Regions from separate parts of the Bradyrhizobium sp. MI1.11 genome, predicted to be linked through region 2. Evidence: predicted binding sites of a transcription regulator. Region 2 holds the regulator's gene; each other region holds the start of a gene.
What was found. Region 2 encodes LexA, which represses DNA repair genes until DNA is damaged. Its sites were predicted from a motif close to TGTTCNNNNTGTGTTCNG; they were not measured.

Region 1 (7,631 bases), on a different contig from region 2:
CGCGTCTTCGACGGTCACAGGCTCGGCGGCGGCTTCGATCGCGGTTTCCGCAGGCACTGCGGCGTCCTCGACCGGCGTTTCGGTTGCGGGTGCCTCTTCGCTGGAGGCTTCAGCAACAGGCGTCTCGGCAACAGGCGCGGCCGGCTTCGCCGGCAGCGGCGGGCGCTTGTCCATGCGATAGCCGAGCGCACGCAGCACGGAGGCAAAATCTTCGCCGGCCGAACCGGTGAGCGAGGTCATCGCCTGCGTCACCACGAAGCTGCGGCCGTCGAACGCACCGGCGGGCTTTTCGCCGGACGCGTTCTCGCGCCAGGCCAGCGCCGGACGGATCAGATCGGCCAGGCGCTCCAGGATGTCGACGCGGACGGCGCGCTCGCCGGCCTGCTTGTAGCCGAGCACGCGATAGGCGTCGCGCGGCAGCTGCTTGTCGACCGGGAACGAGGTGCGGCCGGAGCTCGCCAGATGCTGCGCGCCCGACAGCGCGGAGGGATCGACATTGTCCTGCTTCAGCGCCCAGAGCAGCGCGGCCAGAGCACGCCCGGCCGGCTTGAGCAGGCCGGGGAAATAGAGGTGATAGGCGCCGAAGCGGACGCCATATTTGCGCAAGGTCGCGCGCGAGGGCTGGTCGAGGTCCTTCAGCTCGTTGGCGATCTTCGGGCGCTCCAGCACGCCGAGCGCCTCGACGAGCTGATAGGCGATGCCGCGGGCGATGCCGGTGACGTCCTCGGCCTTGCTGAGCTCGAACAGCGGCCCGAGCAGCTTTTCGATATGCGTCTTGAGCCAGAGCTCGAGCCGGGCCTGCACCTTGTCGCGGGGGGCGCCCGTGAGGCGTTCGTCGGAGATGATGCGGATGCGCGGATGCAGCGCGTCCTCTGCGGCAGACAGCCGCGCCACGGCATCGCCGGTCCAGCGGATGATGCCTTCCGAAGTCAGCACGAACTGCTCGTCCGGTGCGTTGCCCAGTTTTTCGGCGCGCGCGTTGATCTCGCCGGCGAGCACGGCCTGCGCTGCAGCCTGCAACGCTTTCGCATCGGAGCCGGCTTCCGCCGCATCCGGTGCAAAGGTGAAGCCATCGAGGCGGCCGATGACATGGCCTTCGACGATGACTTCGCCGGTCTTGCCGATTTCAGTATTCAAGCTCGTGTTCTCCCGCAGGCGGCGCATCAATACACTGGTCCGGCGATCAACGAAACGCTCAGTCAAGCGTTCATGGAGCGCATCCGATAATTTATTTTCGACCTCGCGGGCGATCCCCTGCCAGCGTTCGGGGTCTTTCAGCCAGTCGGGACGGTTGGCGACGAAGGTCCAGGTGCGAATCTGCGCGATCCGGGCCGACAGCGTGTCGATATCGCCGTCGACGCGGTCGGCCTGGTCGATCTGGGTCCTGAACCAGGCGTCGGGGATACATCCCTTCCGCATCAGAAAGCCGTACAGCGTGGTGACCAGCTCGGCATGGGCGGCCGGCGACAGCTTTCGATAATCGGGGATTTGGCAGGCCTCCCACAGCCGTTCCACCGCATCCTTGCCGTGCGCGACATCGCGCACCTCAGCGTCGCGGGCGGCGTGGTCGAGTACGCGCATGTCCTCGGCGATGGGCGCGCGCGTCAGCGCCTCGTGGCCGGGGGCCAGGTTCAGCGAGACCTGGAGCGCGCCGAGGGAAGCGAAATCCAGCTTCGAATTGCGCCATTGCAAAACCTTCACGGGATCGAAGGTGTGGTTCTGCAGCGCATTGACGAGCTCGGGCTCGAACGGTGCGCAGCGGCCGGTGGTGCCGAAGGTGCCGTTGCGGGTGGCGCGGCCGGCGCGGCCGGCGATCTGGCCGAATTCGGACGGCGTCAGGCGGCGGAACTGGTAGCCGTCGAACTTGCGGTCGGAGGCGAAGGCGACGTGGTCGACGTCGAGATTGAGCCCCATGCCGACCGCGTCGGTGGCGACGAGGTAATCGACCTCGCCGTTCTGGAACATCGCAACCTGCGCGTTTCGGGTGCGCGGCGACAGCGAGCCCAGCACCACGGCGGCGCCGCCATGCTGCCGGCGGATCAGCTCGGCGATGGCGTAGACCTCGTCAGCCGAGAAGGCGACGATGGCGGTGCGCCGCGGCTGCCGCGTGATCTTGCGGTCGCCGGCGAATTCCAGCTGCGACAGACGCGGCCGCGTGATCATGGAGACGCCCGGCAGCAGCCGCTCGATAATCGGCCGCATGGTCGCAGCGCCCAGCAGCAGCGTCTCGTCGCGGCCACGCCGGTTGAGGATGCGATCGGTGAAGACGTGGCCGCGCTCCAGATCGGAGGCGATCTGCACCTCGTCGACGGCGAGGAACGAGACGTCGAGATCGCGCGGCATCGCCTCCACGGTCGAGACCCAGTAGCGCGGCGATTTCGGCTTGATCTTTTCCTCGCCGGTCACAAGCGCGACGGCGTCGGGGCCGACCCTTGCTGCGATCTTGTTGTAGACCTCGCGCGCCAGCAGACGCAGCGGCAGCCCGATCATGCCGGAGGGATGCGCGAGCATCCGCTCGATGGCGAGATGGGTCTTGCCGGTGTTGGTGGGACCAAGCACCGCAGTGACGCCGGCGCCGGGAAGCCGCTCGGAAGCGAAGGGGGAGGAGGAAAAAGGCATCTGGGGGATTAGGTAATGGCGATTGGGGCGAATGTCAGTGCTGTTTTGGGGCGGTGGCGCGAAGGGCCGGCCTCACACACTGCTGTCATCGCCCGGCTCGACCGGGCGATCCAGTATTCCAGAGGCGGCGCAGATCAAACCGAGAGGGCGCGGCGTACTGGATGCCCCGGTCAAGCCGGGGCATGACGGCGGAGAATGCGGCGCCCTTCCCCGAACCTCGCGCAACTGTCTCACTTTGCGACGCTTTTCCCGTTGGCTTTAAGCTTCGGAACGAGTTGAGAACGAATCGCGGCCGAATCGCTGACTCCCCCTTGAGTCCTGTTCCGTTCTCGCAAGATGTCGCGGGAGGCTTATTGGGTTCGCACTAGATGGAGTTTTGGCCCGCCGCACAAGCGACGTTTCGGTGGCGGATTCGTTAAAGCTGGGGACGGCGCGGAGTCGAATCAGAATCGGGGAGGAGTCAAATGGATTCCCGGCCCTGGAGCCCTCCCAAACAAAAAGTGCGAAAACAACCCCATGCACAGTAGGCATGCCATTGAAATCGCTTGCGTTTATTTTCGCCAAAAAGGGCGGTCCGTAGCCCGCATGAAGCGCAGCGTAATGCGGGAGCCAAGCAAAGAACCCCGGATTACGCTTGCGCTCCATCCGGGCTACGGCAGCGGCAACTGCAGCGCCCTACTGCGTCTTCGCGACCTTGGGCGGCTGGGCCGTGGTGATGAAGCTGGTGGCTTCCAGCATGGCCGGCCCGAGCGGGGTCGGCACTTTCAGCCAGAACGGGACCAGGATGCGCGTTCCCGCGATCGGCGCGAACGCGACCTCGATGTTGCGCTGGGCGGCGAGATATTTGATCACGGGACGGTCTGGGATGTAGCCGGCGATGGGGACGAAATACAGCGAGCAGACCACGACCTGGCCGTGATAGCCCTTCTCCGCCTTCACGTTCTCCATGCGCTTGAAATCGAGCTTGAGCTCGTAGCGCATGCGGCCGTCGAACACGGCGGCGCTGCCGTGACAGGCGTCCGGCGACAGCACGTCGCCGCTGCCTGATACGCGCACCAGCGAGGCCGTCATCGGGTCCCAGACGCCGCGGCGATGCGCGTCGGTGACGACGATGCGGTCGGGATCGACCGGCGGCTCCGGCAGGATGGCAAAATCCTTCACATTGCCCTTGTCGAGCGTGATGCGGATCTCTTCGGTCTTCTTCGACGTGGTGGTGGAGGCCTGATAGCCGGTCGCGACCAGCGCGCCGTTAACGACGCGGCCCTGCGAGGCGCCGGTGCCCGACCCGCCCGCGAACGATTTCAAAAGCCCCGAGGTACCGCCGGAGGCCGCGGCCGCGAACACATCGTCCTGGATGTCGATGTTCCAGGCGCCTCGGCCTACGGGAATGCCCGACAGCGTCGCCTCGTATTGCGCCTCGAGCTTGCCTTGCGCCGCCGCGGGCTCCGCCGCCCACGCCAAGACCAGCCCGAAAAGGGCCGCCATGACCCAGCTTCCGGCAGAGCGCGGATGACTTACGCGTGGATTCCTTGCGCGCCGCTCCGCTGAGCGCAGCTCATTTGGGCGCAGGCTTGGCGCAAGATGAGACGTTGTGAGCACGAAACAATCCAATCGGGGCGCGAACGGTTGTTACTTAAGCCAAATAGCGCGCCAAGCAATGTGTCCGGGCCACTCCGCGTCCGGAACTCCACTGGACTCTTCGGGCGCGAATACGCCCTTTATGTGATGGTAAGGCGCGATAATCATTGCCGTTTTGGTGATCGGGGCGGGTCAGAACCGCGCACCTCACCCCGCCACCTCCACCGCTGTCATGCCCCGCCTTTTGCGCACTGGGGCGGGGCATCCAGTACGCCGCGGCCCCTCTGGTCAGCCGCGCCGTCTCGGCGTACTGGATCGCCCGGTCGAGCCGGGCGATGACACCTACCTTGGAGCACGAAACCCGCCCCAAAACCTTGACGTCCCGCCGCTTCCCCCCTATACGTCCGCCCGCTCCCTGCAAGGACAGAGAATTTGCCCGTGGCGCCCCGAATGGCGGCCGCACATCGTTGGGAAAGATTGAGGATTTTGCCATGTCTCGCCGCTGCGAATTGACGGCCAAGGGCCCCCAGGTCGGCCACACGGTCAGCCACTCCAACATCAAGACCAAGCGCCGCTTCCTGCCGAACCTGGTCAACGTGACCTTCATCAGCGAAGCGCTGGGCCGCAACGTGCGCCTGCGCGTCTCCACCAACGCGATCAAGAGCGTCGACCACAATGGCGGCCTCGATCCCTTCCTGCTCAAGGCCAAGGCCGCCGTGCTGTCGCCGCGCGCCCTCGAGCTGAAGCGCGCCATCCAGAAGAAGGTCGGCCCGGCCCCCGCGCCGGCGAAGAAGGCGAGCTAAGAGTTTTCGGATTGGGCGGAGGCTTGCGTCGGGTGGCGTAGGCTTTAGCCGGATCAAGTTTTGCGTGACGGCCGGATCGGAAGATCGGGCCGTTTTTGTTTTGGCGGCATACGTAGGCTCCACCGACGGGAGCAACTAAGCCTTATTGCTCATTTTAGTTGCATCGATCCACCGTTACCATCTCGAAAATTTCCTGAGTGGGATGGGATGACGATCAAGGAACCGCTGCTAGGGCAGATGAATCAGGGATCAATTTTTTCGTGCGCAAAAGCAGAACGCTATCCAAATTGCCCAGTCCACGGCTTGGTGCTCACCGCGCGGTGCGATCTTGAGCAAGACAAATATAACGTACTCAACTATGCCCCGGCTGTCCCACTCCGCGACTGGCTAAAAGTCGACGGCTATGAGTTAGTCTTGTCGAGAGTTTCCGCTGATTTGATATCCAAAACCGCGTCTGCGCTGAAGACAATCGACCTGCCCCTTAGCATATTAACTTCTCAGACCCCGGCTTCGATTCTTGAAACATATATTCGAGCAGACGGTGCGGAAAAAAACTAAAGCGGACCGAGACAAAATTCGTCGAGCTAGATCAGCGCGTTCAGCAACTCGCCCGTTGGAAGCAAGGGTAAGCTCAGTCGGTCAATTCGACACGGATGACGTCGTATTGACGACCATTGGCCAGCTAGACACGCCGATCTGGCGACGACGGCGCACGCGCGACGGATATGATGCAGTTCTTATCGACGAAACACATCTGTTCAATATCAACGAGCTGCAGCTCTTTCACTATTTCACCCGGATCGAAGGGCCATATCCGATCGCATATTCGGTCGATAGATCGCAGGCTGTTGGAGATAAGGGATGGAGTACCGAGGATATCGCAAGCAACCTTGTAAATTCTCAAGGGGCGGCTGAACAAGCCGAGTTCGTCAGAACGGTCTTTAGGTCCTCGCCTGACATTGTAAATTTGGCATTCGCGGTCCTGGCCTCTGGAGCAACGCTTTTCACTAACTTTGACAACCCGATGGAAGCTGCGGCCTCAGGGTTTACTGAAGGCGAGGAACGGCTCTGCGCTGAGCCAATCTACTACTATGCCGCAAATGAGCAGACCTTAATCGAGGGCGCTTTTGAGCGCGCTGAAGCGTTACAGAAGGACCTTGGATGCCGTCGCAGCGACATTCTGATCGTCAGCCTGAGCGGCAACCTTGTCACTGAATTGACCGAATATGCTCGGAGTAAAAACAAGCCCGCAATTGTTCTTACTCGGCGAGGAGATGCTACCGCAGTTGGCGCGGCGCGCGATGCATCACAATGGGTTGTTGGTCACGCCGATTTTGTGGGCGGCCTGGAGTTTCATGGAGTCATCATCGTCGGCGTCGATGGTGGGCGAGTTCCGCCATCCGCCAGCGATGAAGATTTCAGCAGCAAAAACTTTCTATCTTACGTGTCTCACAATCGATTGTATGTTGCGATAAGCCGCGCGCGTTATCGAGTTGAGCTCCTCGGAGAAAAGGCAAGGGGACCGAGTCGGCTCATAGCGGGCGCTATAGAATCCGGGCTACTAACGCAGCGCGATCTCTAGATATTGTGATGATCTGCGGTGGGCCTCATGACGCTAGTTCTTTGATCCAGCCACCCAATGCTGATTCGAAACCTGGTCATTGGCTGTTCGGCGGAGGCGGGTGAACTGGGCTTCGCACTAGTTCGGCGAAGTAGGCGTCCTCGCGCCCCCTACCCCCGAAAATCAATGCTCCGCAGCACGATCCCCGGCGGCGTGCCTTCGAACTCCGTCGCCTGATATTTGCGTCCGGTGCAGGCTTCGATGCGTTCGCGCAGGCGCGTGAACTGCTCTTCGCGCTCGCTGGGCCGGGCGCGCGGGCCGCGCTCGAGGTCGTCCATGGCGGAGGTCGAGATCGCGCAGGCGATCTCCTTCGCGCCGTCCTGCATCGAGAACTGGACGATGCCGCGGTCCTGGTCGTGGGCGATGAAGCGGCTGGTGGTGAGCGTCATGGGGTACTCCTTTTGCGTCCGCGCGTCGTGCCGGCCTTGTGCGCGATGCGCACGGGGGCGCCGGTCGGCGTTATCGAAGCGGGCTGTGGCACGAGGGTGCACAACAATGCGCTTCGGTGGTTATGGGTCCTGGCTTTCGCCAGGACGACGCCTGTGTTTGCGAGCGCTGCGCTATAGCGCCACGAGTTGGTCGCGTTCAGCCGTCGCCGTTGAGCCTTGCGAAATCGTCGAACAGCGCGGCGACCAGCGCCCGGTGGCGGGTGTCCTCGGTGGGCAGGCTCGCGGCATAGAGGTTGAGCAGATGGCGGGCCTTCACGGCGGCCTCCGGCCAGGACGTGGCGGGCACCGACATCATGCGGTTTTCGAGCTCGGCCTCGCGCTCGCGCAGCTCCCTGACCTGGGCCTCGACATCGGCCAGCGCGCGGCGCAGATCGGTTGCCTTCTGGGCGGCCATGCCGCGGTGGCTGTCGAGATCGACCGGGATGTCAGTCATTTCAGGCACTCGCGTCGATACGTTGGGCATCCGCCAGGTCGACCGAGCCGATCGACAGCATCTCCGTCGCACCGCGCACGCCTTCGGAGGGCACCGTGATCATGGTGGCGACGCGGCGATAGGACGCG
Region 2 (7,631 bases):
ACGCTTTCTCCAACACCAACCGGCCGCACGTGGACCATTTCTCGAGGGAATATGCCGACCTCCTCGGCCATTTCCGCGAGCTGTATTTGTCGTCCAGCATCGGCTTGCGCAAACCGGATGCGGAGGCCTTCGACCACGTCGTTGCGGCGATCGGCGTGCCCGCCGGGCGCATCGTGTTCTTCGATGATCTTGCCGAAAACATCGAGGGAGCGCGGGCGCGCGGCTTGACGGCGGTGCATGTGACCTCGCCGCGTGACGTCGGGAACGCATTGAAGGCATTGGGCATTTGACGAGGAGTCGGTGTCGCGAAACCCACGGCGGCACCGCCCGCCGGGACCAATTTTGAGAAATTGAGGAACCCGATCACTTTGTGCATTTTTGTACAGAGTTCCGGGAACGGAATACCGCCTTCCGGACTCTTAGAGTCCGTTGGGACTTCTACGGACGGATGCATCATCGTGCTGGGCAAAACCTACCTCACCAAGCAGGCCTCTCTTCTTCTTGAATTCGCCAGGACAACTTCAGATTCGGACCTTTCCGCCAAGCTTGTGAGCAAGGCCGCCGACCTGAAATCCCAGGCCGATCCGCTGCCCGACAAAGACCAGGGAGCCAAGGCGCCCGACGTAACTCCCGGGCAGGCAGGGAGCTGATCGATGCAGCCCGGGGCGCTCGTCGTTCTCGCCTTGCCGTGATTTTCCTTGCCGTGATTTTCGTCGCTTCCATGGCCGCTCTCCTGCCGATTTGTCAGGTTCTTCGCATCATGCCGCGACGCGCTTGATCCTGCCTTCCGGAACAATGTGAAGCGGCGGGATGACTGTGCCCGCTCAGCGGTTTTTGCCTCTGCGCCCGCGCTCGGCTAGAAGACGTGCGGAACATTCGCCCGAACGTGCCGAGCAGGAGTTTTCGCCGTGGCCTTGATGCCGGTTTCCGACGCGCTTGCCGCGGTGCTGGCGGGTGCAGAGCCGCTGCCGGAAGAAATGATTTCCCTCGACGAGGCCCATCATCGCGTGCTCGCGCGTGACCTCGCGGCGCGGCGCACGCAGCCGCCGCAGGCGATGTCGGCGATGGACGGCTACGCGGTGCGCGCGGCCGATGCCGCGACGATCGATTCGGAGCTCACCGTGGTCGGCGAAGTCGCGGCGGGCCGACCGTTCGCCGGGACGATCGGCGCCGGCGAGGCCGTACGGATCTTCACCGGCGGCGTCGTTCCCGGTGGCGCGGACGCCGTCGTGATCCAGGAGGACACGGTCGCCGCCGGCAAGCGGATCATGATCAAGGAAGCCGCGATCGCCGGTCGGCACATCCGCCCCGCCGGCGTCGATTTCCGCGAGGGTGACGTGCTCCTGCGCAAGGGAAGCCGTGTCACCGAGCGCGACCTCGCGCTCGCTGCCGGGATGAATCATCCGCACCTTGTCGTTTTCAGGCGTCCAAAGGTCGCGATTCTCGCCACCGGCGACGAGCTGGTGATGCCAGGCACCACGCCAGGCCACGGCCAGATCGTCTATTCCAACGGCTACGCCCTGCACGCGCTCGCCCGCAGCGAAGGCGCCGAGACGATCGACCTCGGTATTGCCGCCGACACGCTGGAGGCGACCACCGCCGGCATCCGCCGCGCCCGCGAGAGCGGCGCCGACATCCTGATCACGACCGGCGGCGCATCGGTCGGCGACCACGATCTGGTCCAGCAGGCACTGCGGGACGAAGGCATCGCGATGGCGTTCTGGAAGATCGCGATGCGGCCAGGCAAGCCGATGATGCACGGGCGACTCGGCGCAATGGGTGTGATCGGCCTGCCGGGCAATCCCGTGTCGTCCTACGTGTGCGCTTTCCTGTTCATGGTGCCGCTGATTCGCGCCCTGTCGGGCCGTTCAGTGATTCACCATCGCCGCGAACGCGCCGTGCTCGGCCGCGGCGTCGGCGCCAACGACCAGCGCGAGGACTATCTGCGCGCGCATCTGGAGGAGCGTGACGACGGCACACGCGTCGTTCTTCCCGTCAATCATCAGGACTCTTCGCTGCTTGCGAATCTCGCTGCAGCACAGGTACTTCTCGTGCGCGCACCATTCGCGCCGAAGGCCGAAGCCGGCACGGCTTGCGAAGTGTTGCGGCTCCCCGTCTGAGCACCCCGCAACGCGCGTTCCGCGAAGTTTGCTCTGTTCACGGTAAATTAAGCAGTTGCGGAACATGTATCGAACATATAGTGTCCGTTCATGATTTGTTTCGAGCATGTAGCGGCTTATTGCCGAATTCTGCGTCTCGGAATCGGACGACATCAACCGGGGGACTTTGGTCGAGATGTTAACGCGCAAACAATACGAGCTTCTGCGGTTCATCAGTGAACGTCTGAAGGAAAGCGGCGTGCCGCCCTCCTTCGACGAGATGAAGGATGCGCTCGATCTGCGCTCGAAGTCGGGCATCCATCGCCTGATCACGGCGCTCGAGGAGCGTGGCTTCATCCGACGCCTGCCCAACCGCGCCCGTGCGATTGAAGTCATCAAGCTGCCGGAGCTCCAGGCAGCCGCCGGCAGCCGCCGCGGCTTCACCCCCAGCGTCATCGAGGGCAATCTCGGCAAGGTGCGTGCGGGCTCCAGCCTGCCCGCGGACGAGGGCGAACGCCCCGTGGCGGTACCGGTGATGGGCCGCATCGCGGCCGGCACGCCGATCGAGGCGTTGCAGACACGCAGCCACACCATCAGCGTACCGCCCGACATGCTCGGCTCGGGCGAACATTACGCGCTGGAAGTGCGCGGTGATTCCATGGTTGATGCCGGCATCCTTGACGGCGACATGGCGCTGATTCAGCGCAACGAGAGCGCCGATACCGGCGACATCGTGGTGGCGCTGATCGACGACGAGGAAGCGACGCTGAAGCGCTTCCGCCGTCGCGGCGCCTCGATCGCGCTCGAGCCCGCCAACGCTGCCTATGAGGTCCGCATCCTGCCGCCCAATCGGGTGAAGATTCAGGGCAAGCTGATCGGGCTTTACCGGAAGTACTGATACCGGACGTACTTGATACCTGGAGAAGTTGGCGCCTCGCGCGCTTCCGATCGGCATCGCCGGTCAGAGATTGGAGCGGATCATCGTCCGCTCCGGCTGGATAGTCTTTCTGGTTCTGCACAGACTATCCGGCCCCTCCTCCGGCGCTGGCTACTCGCGACGCCCAAGAAGCAGCACCGAAACAGCACCGCTTCGCGGCTCGAGTGTGCGAGGAAACAGCGAGCAGCGATCGAGGTCGTTGCACCAGCCGGCAATATTCGCGCATGCGCCTCCCGAATGCATCGCAACTCTCTTTGTTCCTATTGAATTCGGGAAAGATAATGTGATCGCGGCTTGCGGAAACCAGCCGCAGATTTGCCCACAACCGAGCAGAGCTTTCGTGCTTCAACTCTGATAGAGGCCTGCGCCTCGATAAGAGACGTGGGTTGCTATCCCAGCATGAGGAGCACCCGATGTGTGACTACAGCCTGCATGCCGTCGCGTCGCGCCCCGCCGAAGTCGGCGAGACGATCGTCACGACAAATTTCCGCGGCACCTCGACGCGCGGCTTCGCCTCCGCAGCCGATCCGTCTGTTGCCGTCTGCCTGCTGCCGGGAACGGAGCTCGCCTTCGCAGACGACGTCCGCTACGACAATCGCTGGATCTGGACGCGGACCATCAATTCCCGCGTGGGCAAGTTCGGCAAGATCGATCCGCACGTTCCCGACCGCCATCATGACGCGATCGAATTCCCCGACGGCAAATTTGTGCTGGTGACGCAGCTCGTCGAAGGCCAGCGCGCGACCGTGCTGCAACTGCCTGTGACCCAGTCGGTCATCGAGCGCGAGCACAAGGCGCAGATCATCGCCGACAGGCAGCCGACCGTCACGCACCTGCCGATCGGCTGAAACAGCCGCCCTCCGGCTACGAGGTCGGAGGTCAGGATTGAATTGCCATCGCCGGCCGTGGCCGGCGAGATGGTGTGGTTTGCGCCAGCGAATCCGAGCGGACGCACCGACCCGCTGCGTTGCTCCGCACCATCAGATCAATCGTCGGCCTGCAAGTCGGTCTCCGCCGGCGTTGCGTCCTTGATGCGGGGCGCGGTCGCCTTCGGCGCAAGGCTGCCGTCGAAATCACCCTCGCCGGCGCCGACCGGCAACCAGGGGCGGCTCGTGCCTCTCGCCCTCACCACCTGAACCACAAATCCGTCACCACGCTGCGTCAGCGCCAGTGCGCTCTGGCTGGCGAGCCGCTGCCGATCGACCACCATCGCCGCGCAATCGGGCGGCGCGGGACGCGTCGTCACCACCAGCGCGGCCCGACTGCAATCGTCGGCGAGAGCGTCGACCCGCAGTGCCAGCGCGACCAGCCTCCCGTCGATCAGTGGCGTCACGCAGCCGGATTCGTCACAGGACACGCCATCAGCCAGCGAGGCTCTGCCGGCATCGCGCGGATCGGCGTCGGCAGCGAGCCATTCCTTGAGCAGAAAGCTGTCCTTGCTGGTCCTGATCAGGTGCAGATATCCGTCCTTGCCCCGCACCGCGACGCTCGCGCCATCCCCGGCGATCAGGATGTCGGGCTGCCGCGCCGACAGTCCCCACAGGATCGCTGCCAGCAGCACCAGGGCGCCGGACCAGCGCAGCGGCGTCCGCAACAAGCCCAGCACGATGATTCCCAGGCTCGCCGCGATCAGCGGCCCGATCCCGAACGCCGCGATGCGGCCGACGGCACCCGGCAATGCTGCGACCCAGCGCGAGACCGCGACCATCCAGTCGATGCCGATCCCCATCAGCCACCAGAACACGCTGTCCAGCCCGAACGGTGCAGCAAGCAGCCCCAACAGCCCCGCCGGCATCACCAGCGCCGAGACCACCGGCATCGCGCCGAGATTGGCGAGCACGCCGAACGGCGTGACACGGTGGAAGTGGAAAGCGGCGTAGGGTGTGGTCGCAAGTCCCGCAATCAGCGAAGCCATGAACAGCATCGCGATCTCGCGGCCGCCCCACATCGCAATGCGTGCAGTCGCCGAATGGTCCGGCGAGGCAAACAAATTCGGCATGCCGATCTGCACCAGCGCCACCAGCCCGAGCGTTGCTGCAAACGACATCTGGAAGCTCGGATGCACCAGCGCTTCCGGCGCGACCGCGAGCACGATCAGCGCGGCGACAGCAAGCGTGCGGAAGGTGATGGCGCGGCGATCGACCATCACCGCGATCAGCACTACCGCGGTCATGAAGAACGACCTTTGCGTCGCGACCTCCGCGCCTGACAGCAGCAGGTAGAACGCAGCGGCGACCAGCGCGGCGGCGGCCGACCATTTCTTGATGGCGAAGCCGGCCGCCAGTCTGGGGATCAGAGCGAGCAGCGCGCGCACCGCGAAGAACACGACACCGGCAACGACCGCCATGTGATAACCGGAGATCGAGAGCACGTGGCCGAGGCCGGAGATGAACATCGCGTCGTTGACGGGCGTGGTGATCGCATCGCGCCGCCCGGTGAGCAGCGCGGTCGCGATCGCCCGGTTGTCGCCGTCGAGCGTCGCCCGGATGCGGGCATCGATCGCATCGCGCAGGCCTTGCATGAAGGCCGCGTAACGCAGCCGCAAGCCGGCGGTCTCAGGCGGCGCCGCCACCGTGATTGCGCCCATCGCGAAGCCGGAGGCGCCGATGCCCTGGAAGAACATGTCACGCGAAAAGTCGTAGCTGCCGGGCCGCACCGGCGCGAGCGGCGGCATCAGCCGCGCCTTCAGCTGAACGAAACTGCCGACCTCCGGCGCCGTGCCCTTGCGGACCGACAGGCGCACGCGCTCGAGCCTGACGTCGCTGCGCTGCGCCTCCATCGCGGTGACGCGCAGCACGAACCTGTCGGTACGCTCGCGGATGTCGCGGGCTTCGACGAAGCCCGACAACGATACCGAATAGAGCGACTTTGCCAGCACCGGGTGAGCGATGCGCGCCGTCTTCCAGGTCGCGACGGCAAAGCCGGCCGCGACCGCCGCGATCATGATGGCCGGGGCGAACAGCCGGCTCCGCCGCAACAGAGCCGCGCCAAGCAGGAGCGCGATGGCGGTCGTGGCTACGACCCACAGCACAGGTTCGTGATCTGCCGAGAAATAAAGCGCGATGCCGCAGCCAAACGCCACGGGCACCCACGGCAACAGCCGCCCGGCGCCAGCCTCGGCGCGCAGCCACGCGCGCAAGGTCTCGGCCAGCGATGTCCAGAGGTCGAGGCCTGCAGGCGCGAGGCCGCCCGCGGACGCGGCGCGGCCCGCGGGCCACGTCCCCGCGATCCCCTGCGACCGTACCGGCCGGCCCGGCTCCGCCATTCCCTGCACTCGATGATACGCAACGAAGGCCGAAGCTACCGGAACGTGCAGGCGGGCGGATAGCGGTACGGATCAGGAACGAAAGGGCGCGACCGCTACTTTTCCTCTTCCATCGTCACCGCGACATCCGCCTTGGCCGACAGCCGGACCTTGTTGCCCTCGATGTCCGCGACGAGGCCCTTGTCGATGAAGTGATGATGCCCCTTGTGGCTGCCCTCGCCGCTGTCCTTCTTGGTCAGCTTGATGCGATTGCCTTCGACCTTGTCAACGGTGCCGATATGGACGCCGTCGGCGCCGATGACTTCCATGTGCTCTGCGATGTTCTGCATGGTGGGCTCCTTGTTGGACCCAGCCCAACGCGTGGGGCGCACGTTCGTTCTCTCTCGCGAGAATGACAATGCCGTGTGCCCACTGCTCAGATCAGCGGCGCCTGCGAGGAAGCATGGTGATTGACGATCTTCCAGTCGCCATCCTCGCGCACGATGACCCAGCTCATCTTGACCGAGAAATCGGGGCTTTCGCCGGCGAGATCGAACGAGATGGTTGCGGCCATATTGATGAGATCAGGAGCTGCCTGCGCCGCATACACCTCGGAGAAGACCGCGCTCGGCTTGCGCCAGCGCGGCAGGCCGTTGAAATAGTCTGCGACGCCATCCCTGCCCCGATAGAGCTTTGGGTTGGAGCCGAAGAAGAAGGCGTTCTTCGAATACAGAGACGAGAGTGCCGCGGCGTCGAGCGTTGCGAAGCCGGCGCTCCATTTGGCGATGATGGCGGAAACGACGGCGTCGGCTTCGCTGGTCATGGTCGTCCTCAGCCCTTGGCGACTTCCTTCGCGAACGTGTCGCGCAGACCGATGGTGCGCGAAAACACCGGCTTGCCCGGCGTCGAGTCCTTGTCGCGCACGAAATAGCCTTGGCGCTCGAACTGCATTACCTCGGTCGAATTGCCTTCCGCGACCGATGCCTCGACGCGCGCATCAGCGAGAATTTCGAGCGACTGCGGATTGAGGTCGGCCGCGAAATTCGAGGCGTCCGGGCTCGGGTTGGCAAACAGCTGGTTGTAGATGCGGATTTCCGCGGGCACGGATGTCGCCGCCGACAGCCAGTGCATGGTGGCCTTGACCTTGCGGCCATCGGGCGCGTTACCGCCTTTGGTCGCGGGATCGTAGGTGCAGCGCAGCTCCACCACCTCGCCGGCATCGTTCTTGATCACGCCGGTGCATTTGACGAAATAGGCGTAGCGCAGCCGCACCTCGTTGCCTGGCGACAGACGGAAGAACTTCTTCGGCGGGTTCTCCATGAAGTCGTCCTGCTCGATGTAGAGCTCACGG
Region 3 (7,631 bases), on a different contig from region 2:
GTTCTTTCCGATCGGGGTGATTTTGCCGAACACGCTCTGCGCGGCGGTCGCGCCCATCGCGACGATGAGATCGGGCTGGATAACGGAGACCTCCCGCTCATACCACTGTCGGCAGGCCTTTATCTCCGGCGTATTCGGCTTTTGATGCAGACGGATCTTGCCGCGCGGCACGAATTTGAAGTGCTTCACCGCGTTGGTGACATAGACCTTCTTGCGGTCGACGCCGGCCTCCTGCAGCGCCCGGTCGAGCATCTGGCCGGCCGGACCGACAAAGGGATGGCCGGCGAGGTCTTCCTTGTCGCCGGGCTGTTCGCCGACCAGCATGATATTGGCGGACTTCGGGCCTTCGCCGAACACGGTCTGGGTGGCGTCCTTGTAGAGATGGCAGGCGCGGCAGTGAGCGGCCTCCTCGCGGAGCGCTTCGAGATCGTCGGTGGCGGTCTTGCGTTTCATCGGAGCCTCCGGCCGCTTTTGAGGCTTGTGCGGATCGGTTGCGGCATTGGCGATCATGGCGCCGGTCATGCGTTCGGCGTCCTCGATCAGGGGCTTAATGATCGAAGCCTCGGGCAGGTTCCTCCAATATTTCTTCGGCATCTCCGTTTGCATCGCCTTCACCTTCAGGCGGGCCGGATTGAAGATGCTGGCGTAGTAGCGCCGCCAGGTTTCCTCCAGCCGGTCTTCGCTCGGCGCCTCGCTCTTGCTGACGCCTGATGTGAAGGAGAGAGCGTGGCCATCCCAATGCGCGCACAAATCCGGCGTCAGGATCGACCAGGGCATGTCGGCAAAGCGCTTGGCGAAGAACGGCGCGGCGAGCTCGACGATGTGATGCTCCGGCTCGAACCACGCAACGTAGTGCGCTTCGCGTTCCCTGCCGATCTCGCGGAAGCGCACGAAGGCATGCATCTTGTGCTCGTCGCGGTAGACCGCCTTTGCCATGGCCGTGACTTGCGCGACATCGGGATCGGTCGCGACCTCGATGAGGTCGTGATTGTCCTTCAGCCGAAACAGCAGGCGATAGAGGATCGCGAAACGCTCGGGATCGCGATGCAGAATCGCGGCCTTGGCGAGCTCGACGAATTTTGCAGGCACGTTGAAGGTGCCGTCGCCACCCGCGGGCAGCGGAGACGGCGAGGGCGGCGCGAACAGCTCCGCTTCGCCGCCCCGCACGGCCCAGGTGATGTCGCCCGGCTTCATTTGATGAAGCACGAGGCTACGCGCGGCTTTGCGCCAGCCATCGAAATCGGTTTCGTTTTCGAGGATGATGTACTGCATCAGAAGCCAAATCCCAGTTGTGTTGCCGGCTTGAACCGTTCGATCAGCCGTGCCTCGTCGAGGCGGTGCGGCGCGGGCCGGTGATCGCTGAGGACGATGAACGGCAGCGCCTTGTTGCGGGGCACGTGCAGCCGCGCGAGGTCGGCGACGCGGATCGTGGTCGTGCGGCGCGCCGCGATGATGCGCTCGACCGCCTTGGTGCCGAAGCCCGGCACGCGCAACAATTCCTCGCGGCTGGCGCGGTTGACATCGAGCGGGAAGCGGTCGCGGTGACGCAGCGCCCAGGCGAGCTTTGGATCGATGTCGAGCGGCAGCATCGCGCTGTCGTCGACGATCTCGCCGACGTCGAAGCCGTAGAACCGCATCAGCCAATCGGCCTGGTAGAGACGGTGCTCGCGCAGCAAGGGCGGCGCGCGCAGAGGCAGCGCGCGGCTGGCATCGGGGATGGGGCTGAACGCGGAATAATAGACGCGCCTCAGCCTGTATGAACCGTAGAGATTGGCACTGGTGTGGAGGATGGTGTGGTCGGAAGCCGCGTCGGCGCCGACGATCATCTGCGTGCTTTGGCCGGCCGGCGCGAAGCGTTGCGGCTTGGCTTTCGTCTTCGCGCTGCGGCTTTCCTCGGCCTCGTCCAGCTTCAGCCGCAGCCGGCCCATGGTACGGCGGATCGCGCGCACGTCCTTCTCGGGCGCGAATTGCTGCAGGCTCGTCTCCTGCGGCATCTCGATGTTGATGGAGAGACGGTCGGCATATTTGCCGGCCTCGGAGATCAATGCATCGTCGGCCTCGGGAATAGTCTTGAGATGGATGTAGCCACGGAAGTGATGCTCCTCGCGCAGTTTTCGCGCGACGCTCACCACCTGCTCCATGGTGTAGTCGGGGTTACGGATGATCCCGGAGGAGAGAAACAGTCCTTCGATGTAATTGCGCCGGTAGAAGTCGAGCGTCAGCTTGATCACTTCGTCGATGGTGAAGCGGGCACGTGGCACGTTGGAGGAGGCGCGGTTGACGCAATAGAGGCAGTCGTAATTGCAGGCGTTGGTCAGCAGCACCTTGAGCAGCGAGATACAGCGGCCGTCCGGCGCGTAGGAATGGCAGATACCCATGCCGGGCGCGGTCGAGCCCATGCCCTTGCCGTCGCTGGAATCCCGCCTCTCGGTGCCGCTGGAGGCGCAGGACGCGTCGTACTTGGCGGCGTCCGCCAGGATTTCCAGCTTGCGTTGCACGTCCATATTGGAATCCCTTTGATTCAGCTCACGAATCCCAAGGCCCGCCAATTCGATTGACTCCCGGGGCGTCGTTAGCTTTATATTAGAACATATCATGAACAAATGAGCTAGCCGCTGGTTCTCTTTTTGAGAGCCACCGGCAATCACCCTTGAGGAGCGGCGTATATGAGCGGCGCACGAACAAGCGCGCTTGCAGCCTTGCGCGGCCAGATCGAGCGCATCGAGACGGCGGAGGTCGTGCATCATCGCGACCGTGTCGCGCTCGGCCACCGCGAGGCCGACAGCGCGCTAAAGGGCGGGCTCGCGCGCGCGGCAATCCACGAGGTGTTTTGCGAGGGACGTCAGGGCGCGACCGCGACCGGCTTTGTCACGGGACTTGCGGGGCGCGTGACGGCACGCAAGCCGCTGCTGTGGGTGCGGCAGGATTTTTCGGAAATTGAAACCGGCGCGCTGTCGATGAGCGGGCTCGCCGAGATCGGTCTCGATCCGCGTCGCATGGTGATGGTGCGCGCCGCCGACGTGGAGAGTGCGCTGCGCACGTCGGCTGATGCACTCGCCTGCGACGCGCTGGGCGCCGTCGTGCTCGAGCTCTGGGGCGAGACGAGGCAGTTCGATCTCGTAGCGAGCCGCAAGCTGACATTGGCTGCGCAGTCTTCCGGTGTCACCGGCTTGCTGCTGCGGATGGCCGCGCAACCTTTGCCCTCGACCGCCGAGACCAGGTGGATGCTGCGCGCGGCGCATTCGCCGCCGGGCGCGATGTGGAGTGCCTGGGGTGCGCCGCGCTTCGATGCCGAGCTCCTGCGCAATCGTCATGGCCCGTGTGGCCGGTGGATCATGGAATGGAAATGTGATGAGTGCCAGTTCTCTGAATCGTCGGCGTATCCTCAGCCTGTGGCTGCCGCGCCTGCCCATCGACCGGATCCAGCGGTTCTTCGACGGCGTCGGGCTGGGTAGAACCAATGATCCGAGCATTGTCGTCATCAAGGACAGCAACGCGCTGGTGATCCATGCGCTGGACGAGGCGGCCGAGCGCCTCGGTCTGCATATCGGCCAGCCGCTGGCCAATGCCCGGGCGATGTGTCCTGATTTAAAGGTGTTCGACGCCGATGCCGTGGCCGATGCCAAGACGATCGGCGACATCGCCGACTGGTGCGACCGCTTCACGCCGCTGGTGGCGCTCGATCCGCCGCACGGGCTGTTCCTCGACATCACCGGCTGCGCGCATCTGTTCGGCGGCGAGGCTGCGCTGTTGCAAACCCTTGTCCGTGCCCTCGATCGCCAGGGCTTTGCCGTCAGCGCGGCGGTCGCCGGCACCTCGGTCTGCGCGCGCACGCTGACGCGGCAGGCATCCGGTAGCATCGTTGCCGATGACGGGGAGGCGGCGGCAATCAGCCGGTTTCCGGTGTCCGCGCTTGGTGCGGGTGAGGCCATCACCACCGGCCTGCGCCGCGCCGGCTTGAAGACCATCGGCGATGTGGCCTCGCGAACGCCGAGCGAAATCACGGCGCGGTTTGGTGCACGATTCTCCACACTGCTCGCGCATGCGCTGGGGCAGGGCGATGCGCCGATCAATCCACGAAAGCCGCTGCCCGATTACATCGTGGAGAAACGCTTTGCTGAGCCGATCGCGACCGACACCATGATCGCGATGACGCTGTCGCGCCTGGCGGACACGTTGATCGCGTCGATGGAGAAGCAGGGCAAGGGCGCGCGCCGGCTTGAGGCCACCTTCTTCCGTACCGACGGCGCAGTGCGTGCGATCATGGTCGAGACCGGACGTCCCGTGACGCGGAGCGCGGTCGTCGACCGGCTGTTCCGCGAGCGTCTCGATGCACTCGCCGATCCGCTCGATCCCGGCTTCGGCTTCGACATGGTGCGGCTGTCGGCAAGCCGCACCGAGATCGTGGTGCAGGAGCAGCGCGATCTCGATGCCCATGTCCACGACAATGACGAGCTTGCTGCGCTGATCGACCGCATCGCCGCGCGCATCGGCGGAAAGCGCGTCGTCGTGCACCTGCCTGAGGATACCCATATCCCCGAATGTGCGGTGCTGGCGGGGCCTGCCCAGCATCATCTCGCCGTGGCCATGCAGGCCGAATGGCCCGCGCGCACTGAAAGTGAGCCGCCGCTGCGTCCGTTGCGGCTGTTCGACAAGCCTGAGCCGATCAATGTGCCGTTCGCGACCGTGCCCGACGGCCCGCCGCATCAATTCACCTGGCGCCGCGCGCAGCATGCGGTGGTGCGGGTGGAAGGCCCCGAGCGCATCGCCATGGAATGGTGGCGGCAGGACGGCAAGCAACTGACGCGGGATTATTTCCGTATCGAGGATGCCGAAGGCCTGCGCTTCTGGATCTTTCGCGATGGTCTTTACGAGGGGGAGTGCTTCGACGGCGACGGCAAGCCCGTTCCTCCCGGTTGGTATGTGCACGGTCTCTTCGCATGACTACGCCAGCTTATGCCGAGATCGGCATCACCACGAATTTTTCCTTCCTGCGCGGCGGCTCGGATCCGCGCGCCTATGTGCATCAGGCCAGCAAACTCGGCATTCCCGTGATCGGCATCGCCGACCACAACACGCTCGCCGGCGTGGTGCGCGCCTACAAGGAGCTCGACAATGACGAGGTGCTGCACAAGCCAAAACTTCTGATCGGCGCGCGCATCGTCTTCATCGATGGTACGCCCGATATCCTGGTCTATCCGCGCGACCGCGCCGCCTATGGCCGGCTATGCCAGCTTCTCACCAGGGGCAAGCGCGGCGACGACATCACGCGGATCGCGAAGGGCGAGTGCCATCTCACCTTCGCCGATCTCCTTGCGTTTTCCGAAGGCCAGCTCCTGATCCTGACGCTGCCGCATCGCTTCGATGCGGCGCAAGCGCAGGACATCCTCGCCAAGCTGAAGGCAAGTCGGGCCGAGGGCGTGTGGCTGGCGGCGAGCCTGGTCTATCGCGGCGACGACCGCCGTCGCCTCGCGCAGCTCGATGATCTCGCCTCAAAAGCAAAAGTGCCGCTGCTTGCGACCAACGAGGTGCTCTATCACCACCCCGCGCGCCGTCCCCTCCAGGACGTGCTGACCTGCATCCGGGAAACAACCACGATCGAGGCGGTCGGCCGCAAGCTGGAAGGCAATGCCGAGCGGTTTCTGAAGACGCCCAGGGAGATGGCGCGGCTATTCCGCGATTTCCCTGAGGCTGTCGCGGAGACCATTCGCTTTGCGGACAAGATCACCTTCTCGCTCGACCAGCTCAAATATCAGTATCCGGACGAGCCGGTGCCGCGGGGCAAGACCGCGCAAGGGCATCTGGAGGATCTGACCTGGGCCGGTGTCGACAAATATTTTGGCGGCAAGATCGACGACAAGCTGCGCGCCACCCTGAAGAAAGAACTCGCGCTGATCGCCGAACTGAAATACGCACATTACTTTCTCACCGTGCACGACATCGTGCATTACGCGCGCAGCCAGAACATTTTGTGCCAGGGGCGGGGATCGGCAGCGAATTCGGCGGTCTGCTACGTGCTCGGCATCACCTCGGTCGACCCGACCAAGGTCGATCTGCTGTTCGAGCGATTCATCTCCAAGGAACGGCTGGAGCCGCCCGACATCGACGTCGATTTCGAGCATTCGCGGCGCGAGGAGGTGATGCAATATGTCTATCGGCGTTACGGCCGCCATCGCGCCGCGATCATCGCCACCGTCATTCATTATCGCCCGCGCAGCGCCATCCGCGACGTCGGCAAGGCGCTGGGCCTAACCGAGGACGTCACCGCGGCCCTCGCCGATACGGTGTGGGGAAGCTGGGGCAAGGGCCTCAACGACATGCAGGTCAGGCAGGCCGGCCTCGATCCGCAAAATTCCATGATCAACCTCGCGGTCGAGCTCGCGACCGAGTTGATCGAATTCCCGCGTCATCTGTCCCAACATGTCGGCGGCTATGTGCTCACGCAAGACCGGCTCGACACCTATGTGCCGATCGGCAATGCGGCGATGGATGATCGCACCTTCATCGAATGGGACAAGGACGATGTCGACGCGCTCAGCATGATGAAGGTCGACGTGCTCGCGCTGGGCATGCTGACTTGCATCCGCAAGTGCTTTGATCTGATCGAGCAGCACAAGGGCGAACGCTGGATGCTGGCGAGCGTCCCGCAGGATGATTCCAAAGTCTACGACATGCTGTGCGATGGGGAGTCGCTCGGCGTGTTCCAGGTCGAGAGCCGCGCCCAGATGAACATGCTGCCGCGCCTGAAGCCGCGGACCTTCTACGATCTCGTCATTGAGGTCGCGATCGTGCGGCCGGGACCGATCCAGGGCGACATGGTGCATCCGTATTTGCGGCGGCGGAACGGCCTGGAAAAAGTGAGTTATCCGTCGCCGTCACCGGATCATGGCGACAAGGACGAACTTTACAATGTGCTGCACAAAACATTGGGCGTGCCGCTGTTCCAGGAGCAAGCGATGCGCATCGCGATCGAGGCGGCAAAATTCACCTCCGAGGAAGCCAACGGCCTGCGCCGCTCCATGGCGACCTTCCGCAATGTCGGCACCATCGGCCAATACGAGGAGAAGCTGATCGGCAACATGGTCGCGCGCGGCTACGATCCGAACTTCGCCAAGAGCTGCTTCGACCAGATCAAGGGCTTTGGCTCCTACGGTTTTCCGGAGAGCCATGCCGCAAGCTTCGCGCAACTCGTCTACATATCTTCATGGCTGAAATATCATCATCCCGATGCCTTCTGCTGTGGTCTGCTGAACTCGCAGCCGATGGGCTTCTACGCGCCGGCGCAGATCGTCGGCGATGCCCGCAAGAACGGCGTCGAGGTGCGCGAGATCGATGTGTCCTACAGTTTTGCGCAGAGCACGCTGGAGCAGGGAAATGGCGGGTATTGCGCGGTACGTCTCGGCTTCCGCCAGATCGACGGTTTCCACTGGCTGGACGAGGATGAGGAAAGGCTGAAAAGAGCCGCGTCCCGGAATGACCATGTGGAGAGAGCGCCCGACTGGGCCGACCGCATCGTCGCCGCCCGCAACCGCCGGCCCTTCACCTTGCTGGAAGACTTCGCCCGCGACACCGGCCTGCCCAAGCGCGCGTTGATCCTGCTCGCCGATGCAGACGCGTTCCGCTCGCTCGGG

Region 1: AC0L30_RS21150 (helicase-related protein) is a predicted target of LexA. The motif match lies at 2,886-2,903, and genes of this name have one in related genera.
Region 3: AC0L30_RS08780 (ImuA family protein) is a predicted target of LexA. The motif match lies at 2,585-2,602, and genes of this name have one in related genera.

The regions. Positions count from the first base shown of each region.
Region 1 covers NZ_JBVVPM010000021.1:2,992-10,622, reverse strand. The annotation lists gene AC0L30_RS21150 (helicase-related protein) at 1-2,619, opposite strand, end outside; gene AC0L30_RS21145 (DUF3108 domain-containing protein) at 3,295-4,104, opposite strand; gene rpmB (50S ribosomal protein L28) at 4,689-5,000, shown strand; gene AC0L30_RS21135 (hypothetical protein) at 5,208-5,558, shown strand; gene AC0L30_RS21130 (DEAD/DEAH box helicase) at 5,665-6,582, shown strand; gene AC0L30_RS21125 (DUF1488 family protein) at 6,732-7,010, opposite strand; gene AC0L30_RS21120 (hypothetical protein) at 7,207-7,503, opposite strand; gene AC0L30_RS21115 (hypothetical protein) at 7,505-7,631, opposite strand, start outside.
Region 2 covers NZ_JBVVPM010000002.1:292,890-300,520, reverse strand. The annotation lists gene AC0L30_RS03325 (HAD family hydrolase) at 1-290, shown strand, start outside; gene AC0L30_RS03320 (hypothetical protein) at 459-650, shown strand; gene AC0L30_RS03315 (molybdopterin molybdotransferase MoeA) at 909-2,120, shown strand; gene lexA (transcriptional repressor LexA) at 2,296-2,997, shown strand; gene AC0L30_RS03305 (hypothetical protein) at 3,450-3,884, shown strand; gene AC0L30_RS03300 (ComEC/Rec2 family competence protein) at 4,022-6,301, opposite strand; gene AC0L30_RS03295 (DUF2171 domain-containing protein) at 6,397-6,630, opposite strand; gene AC0L30_RS03290 (YybH family protein) at 6,717-7,103, opposite strand; gene AC0L30_RS03285 (glutamine--tRNA ligase/YqeY domain fusion protein) at 7,112-7,631, opposite strand, start outside.
Region 3 covers NZ_JBVVPM010000006.1:172,776-180,406, reverse strand. The annotation lists gene AC0L30_RS08790 (UdgX family uracil-DNA binding protein) at 1-1,272, opposite strand, end outside; gene AC0L30_RS08785 (putative DNA modification/repair radical SAM protein) at 1,272-2,504, opposite strand; gene AC0L30_RS08780 (ImuA family protein) at 2,667-3,455, shown strand; gene AC0L30_RS08775 (Y-family DNA polymerase) at 3,352-4,944, shown strand; gene AC0L30_RS08770 (error-prone DNA polymerase) at 4,941-7,631, shown strand, end outside.